3 regions of the Paraburkholderia sp. FW306-2-2C-D06C genome follow, and region 1 is predicted to be linked to each of the others. Evidence: predicted binding sites of a transcription regulator. Region 1 holds the regulator's gene; each other region holds the start of a gene.
The links. Region 1 encodes FNR, which switches genes on or off when oxygen is low (the NO sensors DNR and NnrR bind a similar motif). Its sites were predicted from a motif close to TTGATNNNNATCAA; they were not measured.

Region 1 (3,275 bases):
CACACACCTGAACCCCGCATAGACATACTGATAGTGCGGTTGAAACCAGTTTCGGAAAGCCGGCCGCAACATGCATTGCGCGGTGCGCGCCGAACCGCCTTTGAGCACGTAATGTTGTCCGTCGAAGAAGTTGGCGGAATAGCCGGGATAAAACGGAAACGCCTCGAAGCCTGGGAGTGCGTCGAATACCGTCGAGGTCCATTCCCAGCCATTGCCGAACTGACTTTCGACGCCGAACGCGCTGACGTTATCCGGATGCGCGTCGACCGGCTGCGGGTCCCAACTGCGGAAATCGAAATTTCCCGACGCGGCATGCGGCGCGCCGTGGGCCGCGCGTTGCCATTGCGCTTCGGTGGGAAGCGTCTTGCCGGCCCAGCGCGCGTAGGCGCTGGCTTCGGCGTGACTGACGTACACGGGCCAATCGAGCGGCAGGTGCACTTCGTCGAACATCGTGCGCAACATCCATGCGCCGTCCTCGCGGTTTTCTTCGCGCTGCGACCAGCAGGCGGGATGTTCGATCCGCTCGGCTTCCTTCCATGCCCAATCTTTTTCCGACCACCACTTCGGCTCCCGATAGCCGCCCGCCTCGATGAACTGGCAAAACGCGCCGTTCGTCACCATATGGCGGTCGATTTCGAAGGCGGGCACATCGACGAGCAACTCGCCGAACTCGTTGTCCCAGCCGAAGCGGCCACTTTCGCGCGCCATGCCGAGCACCGTCGATCCGGCCGGCACGCTGACCATCGACTCGGCAATCGCGCCGCGTCCGACGCGCGTTGGCATCACATCGCGTGAGCCCGTGACCTTTTGTGCAAGCGGCAACTGATGCAGCATGTACGCGAGCGTTTCGGCATGCATCAGCCGATGCTCGATCGCGACATTCAGCAACTGCTCGGCCGCGCCGGCCTGCGCGCCATCGTGGCCGAGGCGAGCCGAATCGCCCAATGCGGCGAGCTCCCGGTCGATCTGCTCACGAGCGTGCAACCCATAGCCGCGTACGACTTCGAGCGACGGCCAATCGCCAGGCTGGTCGGCGGGGAACCCGCCGTCGACGGGATCGATGCCGAACGCAAAGAGCTGGTCGAGGTGCGGATCGAAGGCGGGCAGGTCGCACAGACGCTGATCGAGCAGATTACGGTCGAAAGCTTCCAGATGGCCGATGTAAAACACGATCCGGTGGCGCTCGCGGATCGGCCGTTCATACAGAAATTCGGGTTTGACGATGGCGAACAGTGCGTCAGTGACGTGACGCGCGTCGATCAGACGCTGAACGAGCGGGTGATGCGGGGCGGGGTCGCGATTCATTTCGCCGGGTCTCCTTGCGGGGGACGGACTCAAGACTGTACCCGCTCGCAGGAGCCATGCCAAGGCGAATGCGCGCTAAAAGGCGATGGGCGGGGACGTGGCGGCGCGGGCCAGGTCCAGCGCGTCTGGCTTAAACTTGCCGCAGGCCTTCGAGATCGACGATGCGGATGTGCTTGCCTTGCGTGTCGATCAGGCCGCGCTTTTGAAATCTTGACAGGGTGCGGCTGACGGTTTCGAGCGTCATACCGAGGTAACTGCCCATATCTTCGCGCGTCATGCGCAGATTGAATTCCGCAGATGAATAGCCGCGTTGCGCGTTGCGCTCCGACACGTCGAGCAGGAATGCCGCGACGCGTTCGTCTGCCGACAACGAGCCGAGCACCATCATTTGCGCAGCCTCGCGGACGATCTGTTCGCCCATCAGTTTGTGCAGACGTTCCTGCATCGAGCTGATTTCGCGGCACAACGTTTTGAGCGCGGTGTAGGGGACGATGCAAACGGTGCTGTCCTCGAGCGCCAGGGCGCTGCATGCGTGCACGTCTTCACTGATGCCGTCGAGGCCGAGCGCTTCGCCGGCGAGGCGCAGGCCGGTAACGTGTTCCCGGCCGTCACGGTGCGCCATGACGGTCTTCATCGAACCGGAACGCACGGCGTAAAGGTTGTCGAACCGGTCGCCGCTGCGGTACAGCGCTTCGCCGCGCTGCACGGAGCGTGCAGTGCAGATCAACGCTTCGAGTTTCGGCAGTTCGTCGGACGACAAGCCTTGCGGCATGCAGAGCTGACGCATCGAACAACTCGAACAACGCGCGGCGCTTCTCCCGCTAGCCCGCAGCGGCGAAGCACGGCGGCCGCTACGCGCGGATGAAGTAACAGCGGAACTGGCGGTAACAGCGGTAGGAGTAAGCATGTTCTGCAGCCATTTGTCGAGGTAATGACTGATTGTCCCACCGCGTACGGCCCACGTTTAGCGGCAAAATGACGCGTTCGCGCAGCGAGGCTGCTTGAGCGACGTCACGCTCGCGCTTCCGCTTGTAAATTCCGCTTGTAGTTTCCGCTTGTAGTTTCCGCTTGTGGTTTCCACTTGTGGTTATGTACTGCTATGCATCGGGATGAGCGCCGGCTTCGCTGCTTTTGCCCGCGGCGGAGGGGATCAATAGCACAGGCAAGCTGGCGTGGCGCACGCAGCGTTCGGCGACGCTGCCGAGGATCAGGCGCTGAAACCCGCGCCGGCCGTGTGTGCCCATGACCAGCAGATCGGCGTTGAAAGCGGCGGCGGCCTTCAGCACCACCGACGAGACGTCGTCGAGCGACGATGCTTCGCCCACTTCAAGTTCCCCTTTGACGCCCTGGTCGCGCATGGCCTGCGCGAATTCCGTGCCGAGTTCCTTGCCTTCCTCGACCAGGCGGTTGCGAAGAATCGAAGGATCGTAGCCGGGTGCTTCGAAATACATGGGCGTATTTTCGACGACATAGAACGGTCGCAGAACAGCGCCTGTGGATTTGGCGAGCGCCAATGCCGCCTCGAACGCGCGGCGCGAGGTGTTGCTGCCGTCGACCGCTACGAGGATACGTGTGTACATATCAATTCCGTGTCTGAAAGGATTCGGGGGTCGCGGGCAATCCGCATGACCGCGTCCATTGACGATTTATTACCGATGCGAGGTTAAATGATCGCTGAAAAAGACGCACTCGGGTCAGGATGTAAATCAAACACTTGTCAAATTGTGTTGCCTGGATGGATTGCGCGACAAGCGGCGTGCAGTAAGCATTTCCGGCCTGCGCATCGGCTTGGCGCACCTCCATGAACTCATGGATAGGCTCCGGTTTGCCTTACAATCAAAGCCTACTCAGACAAGCTGGCTCAGCATCGCTGATGAACGAGCGCAAAACGACAGGCCTGCCCGACAAGATTTACGGCGACATCCTGAATCGCATTCTCGAAGGCGAGTACAAGGAAGGCGACCGGCTGC
Region 2 (3,275 bases), on a different contig from region 1:
GAAGACCTTCCCCGATGACTGCGCTACAGCTTGAACGAAGTATCGGGAAATTCGGCATGACCGGCCATTGAATATTTTGGATGAAGCGATTCCCGGGAGTTATCGCTCGTCGCTCATATGAATGGGGCACAGGGGGCGCTAAATCGAAGGTTCTGCAATCGTCTCTTGTCAACCGCGAAGCGGACGGTCTAATTCCTGCTTGAGCGGCCGGGCAGAGCGCTCAACAACGCGAACGGGCACGTCTCTTGTTGCACAAGCCAGCGCTAGCGTGAGCCCGGCCAGAGAACCGCCGACGATAACGATCTGCGGGTGTGTGGTACTCATCGAGTGCGAGCGTTCATGGAGTTTCGTTACCCGTGAAGTTCATGACCCGGAAGACATGAGCGGAACTGTTGACTGAAGCGTCATGCGCTTCAGTCAACAGGATGGGGTTTCGGGTTTAAGCGATGCCGGCGCCAAGGGCCGGGAAGACATCGGTGAACAGCAACGTGATCAGCTGTTGTCCGGCCGGGGTGGACCAGTCCTGCGCGATTTCCGCCATGAGCGTGTTGGTGGCGGTGAGCACCACGCCCGCATCGTGCATCCGTTGACGCGAAAACTCTTCGGAAAGATCGCTGGGCGATCCCGCCGCATCCATCACGGCATGGATGCGGCGATAACCATCCAGATCCTGCGCGACGGGTACGATACTTCCGTATGACGAGATGCCAAAAACCCTGGTTTAACTGATTTCGCAACAGCTTCCAAGTCGACGGCCTGCGCCAGAACATTATTCCACGGACGGGTGGGCCCGATGCTGTTGCATCGCTGATGCGCGTGAACAGCACCCTGTGGCCGGCGTCAATCAATGAGCGTCCGGTGGCTGGGCCAGGTCCTTTGACACCTGCGCGTCTAGAGCGATCTGCCTGCGAAGCGCCTCGAAGCGCTCCAGCAGATTGTCTCCGAAAAGCGGATCGGGGCTAGCCGGTACGGCCGCATCGACTGCAGCCCAGTCCTGTTCTGTCAGCACCTGCGCAGCGCGAGGCATCAGGTCTCGCTCCTCAGTGGAAATGTGCTGACGATAATACACAAGATACGTCGCCGTGGCCGCCTCCAGAGCCGTGCGCGGGATTACAACATCTCCCGCGGCTTCATTGATGCGAATCAGGAGTTCATCGCCGGCCGTGGCGATCACGCGATGCTCCTGCAGAAGGCGGTTCACCACCATTTGAGTCCCGGGATCCCGTTCAGCAAGCCGCGCGTACGCAACATCCTCCCGCGGATGATGAACGCGATCGGAAAAATTCCGCATGTAGTAAAGGATATCGCCGATGAGAGCGTAATTCGGGTTCTCGCCCCGGCGGAGCTCAGCTACCTGTTCTTCCAGAATGTCGAGTAGCCGGGCGAAATTAATGTGCTCGGTGTGCCATACGGCAAGTGGGTCGGCCATGGCGTGCTCCATTGAAATGGATCAAGTACACGATAGACCGTCTGGACCAAAGCGCAAATGCATTCCTTGTAGCGCGGTCGACAGCGCCCAGCGCGATCAGTGCAATTGAAATGCTACTGGTTGCAACCCGAGAAGGACTGATACAGGTCAATCCACTGCGGCATCAGTGCGCGGAGATCCTGCTGGAACAGTCACTCAAGGAACTGCTACCCTAGTCGCAGCGAATGGCCGCTATCAAAAAACCAGGCGCTCGCAGTCGACCCATACAACTGCGCTCGCCTGGTCGGAATTGCCTGCGGCGCCGGCCCCCTTGACGGCTTCAGCCACGTCTCCAATTGGTTCGACGCATTACCGGAGAATGGCAACGAGCGGCCATCGTGCAGGCGCCAGCTCTAGCCTGAGTGGTGGCGCGCTCGACTCGGGAATTGATCGGCCGTTTGTGTTGCAGCGCAAAGTCCACGCGGAACTGATCTGTTATGGCAACAGCCCCGTGCGCCACCACACACCGCGTTCGGTGGCGCTCGTCCGGGCATGCTATCCGCGGTTGAGTTAGATCAATCCGCCGCCGCCGGACGCGCGAACAATCAATCATGTGACTCGTCTGGAGCAGCCATGAACACTAAGCACAGTAAAAAGGGACACCTCGAAGCCGCAGCGTCGCATCACGAGCAGGCAGGGCGCTTCCACCGCGAGGCGTCGCGGCATTTCGAGGCGGGCAAAGACTTCGCCCACGCCGCACATCAGGCGATGATGGCGCACGGTCATGCGTTGCACGCCATCGACCGGACGAACGACGCCGCCAAACACAACGCCAGTGCGCCGCTGGTAGTGCCCCCACCTCCGGGTTCCGCCGAAAGCAGCACGACCGCGGCCCAGCATCACGCAATGGCGGCGGAGCTGCACGAGCAGGCGGCGCTGCATCTGCGCAGCGCCGCCAGGCACTTCGATCAAGACCGTGGCGCAGTCGCTCATGAGACGCAACTGGCGCTCTCCCTTGCGCTGCGTGCGTTGTCCCACAGCAACGAAGCGGCCAAGCAGCATGTCACGTCATCGCGCGATAGAGATCCGGTGACCGGCGCTGCATGAGATCGGCGCGAGTCTTCGTGCGTGAGCGTTCTCCGAGCTGGCGCTGCAGAGCTTGCGAGCGCCATTGTTGAAACGTCGGCCTTGCCCGATTAGTTTGTTGTGGCACTTCGGGGACCGAACCTTCGTGTCCTCGGGCAGCAAACCGTTTTGTTTTATCAGACGGAGCATCAGCCATGAAAGCACTCTTCATCCTGAACGGCCCGCCCTACGGTAGCGAGCTGACCTACAACGCATTGCGCCTCGCCAATGCGCTCGCGAAGCGGGAGCACAACGAAGTTCGCGCGCGAGCCAATCTGGGCGCGGAGGCTTGAGGCGTGGACACCGCATCGATCCATCTCGGGCTGCGTGAGAATCTCGGCCAGTTCTCGCTGCTGGTCATCGTCAATGCGTTTGTCGGCGCCATGGTCGGGCTGGAGCGCAGCATCCTGCCGGCCATCGCGGAACACGATTTTCACATTGCGGCGAAGGCGGCGATCCTGTCCTTTATCGTCGTCTTCGGCGTCACCAAGGCACTGACCAACTATCTGGCGGGACGTCTGTCCGACCGCTTCGGTCGCAAGCACATACTGGTGGCAGGGTGGTTGATCGCCATCCCGGTGCCGTTCGTGTTGATGTGGGCTCCGGCGTGGGATTGGGTCGTCGCCGCCAACGTGCTGCTGGGCATCAGCCAGGGGTTGACGTGGTCCACCACGGTGATCATGAAAATCGACCTGGTGGGGCCGAAGCAGCGCGGGCTGGCAATGGGGCTCAACGAATTCTC
Region 3 (3,275 bases), on a different contig from region 1:
GAGGAAGCGCTCGGCGCGCCGCTGTTCGAGCGCGGCCATCGCGGCGTCACGCTGACGGAAGACGGCGCGCGCCTGTTCGAAGCGGTCCGTCACGCGCTCGACACCATTCGCCTCGCCACGGCCGACATCCGCGCGCGGCGCACTCCGCAAACGTTGACGCTCTCCACCGACTTCGGCTTCGCAACCTATTGGCTGATGCCGCGCCTGTCGCAATTCAAGGCGCTGATGCCGGACGCCGACGTCAAGATCATCACGTCGCAGAACGTGTTCGATCCATCGCACAATCAGGCGGACATTGCGATCGCTTTCGGCGACGAAGATTCGGACTGGACCGCCCGCGGCGCGGTCAAACTGTTTCCGGAGCGCGTTATACCGGTGTGCAGTCCGGCGTTTCTCGCCGCGCATCCGCAGTTGCGCTCGCCGTCCGATCTGACGATGCTGCCGCTGCTGCGCCTCGAACCGACCAATCCTGCACGCTGGCTGTCGTGGGCCGACTGGTTCGCCGCGCAGGGTCTCGACGCGCCGGCCGCGCATCGCGGCATCACGTTCAACAGCTTTACGCTGGTGGCGCATGCGGCAATCATGGGTCAGGGTGTCGCGCTCGGGTGGGCGCCTTTAGTCGACGAACTCGTCGCGACTGGGCAGCTCGTCGAACTGTTCGATACGCCGGTCGTCACCGACCGCGGCTATCTGCTCGTCACGCAGCGCGCGCCCACACCCGCGATCAACGCATTCCGCCAATGGCTGCTGGGCGAGTGCGGGCTCGATGCCGAATAGCCGCTGACGCTCCCATTCCAGCGCGACGGCGGTTAGCTTCTATCCGTGCGCATCGCTGATTTGCTCTACTTCGATGATGGGGTATTGGGGTGATTGTACTTACAAGCCGTCTAAACGCGGACGTAGCCGGCCCCGCAGAACTCGCGCTACAGCGCGTACTGCAACGCCAGGTCGAAACCGATGACGACCAGCGAACAGCCGAGGCCGGCCAGGAGATTCGCGACCCGATGTTCGAAATCGTGATCCCGGCTCATCCAGGCACCAATCAGGAAAATCCCTTCAAAGACGACCTGGAGCGCAACGAACACAAGCATCAGCAGAAACTCGTAACCCATGAACCTGAAGTTCGCGAAGTTCATCCCATAATCGAAGATCCACCTGCCCACCCTATACACCTCATACGCCAGCAACAGGATCGGAAAGAGGTAGCTGGCAACATAGGTCGGCACGCTTGCGTGCCGCAGTTCCAGGTGAAAGTGACGAACAGCTTGCATATTCCCTCCTGCGCCGGCTTTTAGTACTCACAAAACTCTTTGCTCGATTGCTCGGCCACAGATCCTGCTGATCCGCGTTTGCATCGCGTGATCGGCCGCCCATCGAAAGGCGCAACCGAACTGCTAACTTTCCGTTTCCGGAATCGTTTTGACGATCATTGAGAATAATTTGCCGAGATCGTCTTCAAGTTTGACCCCGTCGAACGGGTCACGATTTGCTCCAAAGGCGGCGTCGATCTCCACCCAATCTTCCTTTGTCAGCAGACGTCTGGCGGCCGGCAAAATCAACGTCTCTTCCATACACCGGTGGTCTGCATAGAACTCGCCATACTCATCCACCATGGCTCGCAGCTCCCGAAGTGCGGGGGCACCCTTCAATTCATACCGGGTCAGCGCACGCTCGATATTTATCAACTTCACGTCACCTCGAGCGTGCTGGGATTCCAGTTCCGCAAGGACATAGTCAAATTCATCTGTCCGATCCCGCAACGGCCTGAACAGGTAATGATCCTCCTTAGGATGATGCACCTGCTGAGGATACTCGCGGATGTAATAAAGCATGCCCGTAACACAACAAGTCCCGGAGCAGGCGTACCTGCTGCCAGCAGACGCACAAAGCGCCGCATGCCCTCTATCACGGTCGACAGCTGCTCGTGTTCACGAAGGATGACGGTTATCGCACTATGCGGTTCCGGCGACTGCATATCAAACTCCGCGCCAGTACATGAAATGAAGTGGCGAATCGATTTGCTGGCACACATTGGCGGCAAGCGCGAGAAGCTGCGCCCATATATTGGATGTTAGTCATCCTCGGCTTGAAATGACAGCGCGCTGACCTCACGGCCTTGATGAAGATCAATGGATGCGCAGCGCGTACTCGTTTGAAACTACGGGGATACCCACGATCCCACCCATGTTGTGAAAGCGCGACGCCTGGCAAGGTCGCCGCCATCACACCGAGCCCCTTTTCCGATATAGACCCATCGCTCCTGCGTGTCAGCCATCAATCTGTGCAGAAAAGGAAGTTATGAAGCAGTTTAAATACCGTCGGTATCGACTTGGCCCGTCTGACGGCTCCTGCCCATGTAATGGCAGTGGCGAACAGTAGGCTCAGGGATATTCCCTGAGCCAATCTGGCCAGCCAGCGATGCCGATGACGTCAGCCGATTCGCTCCATCAAGCCGCTCCTTCGCTTCATCCCGAAATCATACCGAATGACAGGATAAGTCGAGATCCGTCAGCGCAATTGAGTTGCATCAATACCCGAGCGCAACGCATTTCCTGGCGCTAACGTGCCCCTGTCGCGGACCCCAATGGAATGTGCGTCACGGCCGCTCACCGGCTCCCACTCGCGGCAACCCGCTGAGGCGTCGCGCCACTACGCCGTTGATCTGAATCAACGGCGACGACTATCTGGTCTATAGACTCAAAACATGCGCTCGTGTGCTATTCACCGACATCTGGAGCGACTGCAATGAGCTACAAGACCATCGTTGTCCATCTTGATACGAGCCAGCACGTGCATTCCCGGCTCAAGCTCGCACTGTGGCTCGCCAGGCGCAGGTGTCGGATACCGGAGCCGATCTGCTCGTGATGGGCGCATACGGCCATGCCCGCTGGCATGAACTGGTGATGGGCGGAGCGACACGCTCGATCCTCAAGTCGATGACCGTGCCGGTCCTGATGTCGCATCGATGAACGCATGCCCCACTCAGGAGAGCTCTCCATGTATCAGCAGATTCTGGTTGCCGTGGACGGCAGTGAAACGTCTGCTCGCGCGTTCGACGCCGCATTGCAACTGGCGCGCGAGTCCGGCGCGCAGTTGCAGCCGCTCTATGTCGTCGACGTGCCGCTGATGTCCTACGATGCGCCGGGGTACGACCCGACGTACATTCGCGATGCCTTCCTCCAGGAAGGCACCCACGTGCTCGGCGACGCCGTCGCGCGCATGAGGCGTGAGGGCGTGCGGGGTTCGTCACGAATCATCGAAGTCGATCCGGCGGC

Region 2: AC3WLT_RS10250 (hemerythrin domain-containing protein) is a predicted target of FNR. The motif match lies at 1,441-1,454, and genes of this name have one in related genera.
Region 3: AC3WLT_RS22165 (hemerythrin domain-containing protein) is a predicted target of FNR. The motif match lies at 2,117-2,130, and genes of this name have one in related genera.

Annotation. Positions count from the first base shown of each region.
Region 1 covers NZ_JBYSWU010000038.1:25,582-28,856, forward strand. Annotated here, with positions in the region: gene AC3WLT_RS25060 (SUMF1/EgtB/PvdO family nonheme iron enzyme) at 1-1,305, opposite strand, end outside; gene fnr (fumarate/nitrate reduction transcriptional regulator Fnr) at 1,436-2,212, opposite strand; gene AC3WLT_RS25070 (universal stress protein) at 2,403-2,885, opposite strand; gene AC3WLT_RS25075 (FadR/GntR family transcriptional regulator) at 3,179-3,275, shown strand, end outside.
Region 2 covers NZ_JBYSWU010000010.1:117,481-120,755, forward strand. Annotated here, with positions in the region: gene AC3WLT_RS10240 (NAD-binding protein) at 169-324, opposite strand; gene AC3WLT_RS10245 (hypothetical protein) at 440-640, opposite strand; gene AC3WLT_RS10250 (hemerythrin domain-containing protein) at 845-1,429, opposite strand; gene AC3WLT_RS10255 (hypothetical protein) at 2,042-2,515, shown strand; gene AC3WLT_RS10260 (hypothetical protein) at 2,689-2,826, shown strand; gene AC3WLT_RS10265 (MFS transporter) at 2,830-3,275, shown strand, end outside.
Region 3 covers NZ_JBYSWU010000030.1:40,939-44,213, reverse strand. Annotated here, with positions in the region: gene AC3WLT_RS22175 (choline sulfate utilization transcriptional regulator) at 1-777, shown strand, start outside; gene AC3WLT_RS22170 (hypothetical protein) at 924-1,271, opposite strand; gene AC3WLT_RS22165 (hemerythrin domain-containing protein) at 1,395-1,832, opposite strand; partial or broken gene AC3WLT_RS22160 (universal stress protein) at 2,841-2,969, shown strand; gene AC3WLT_RS22155 (universal stress protein) at 2,998-3,275, shown strand, end outside.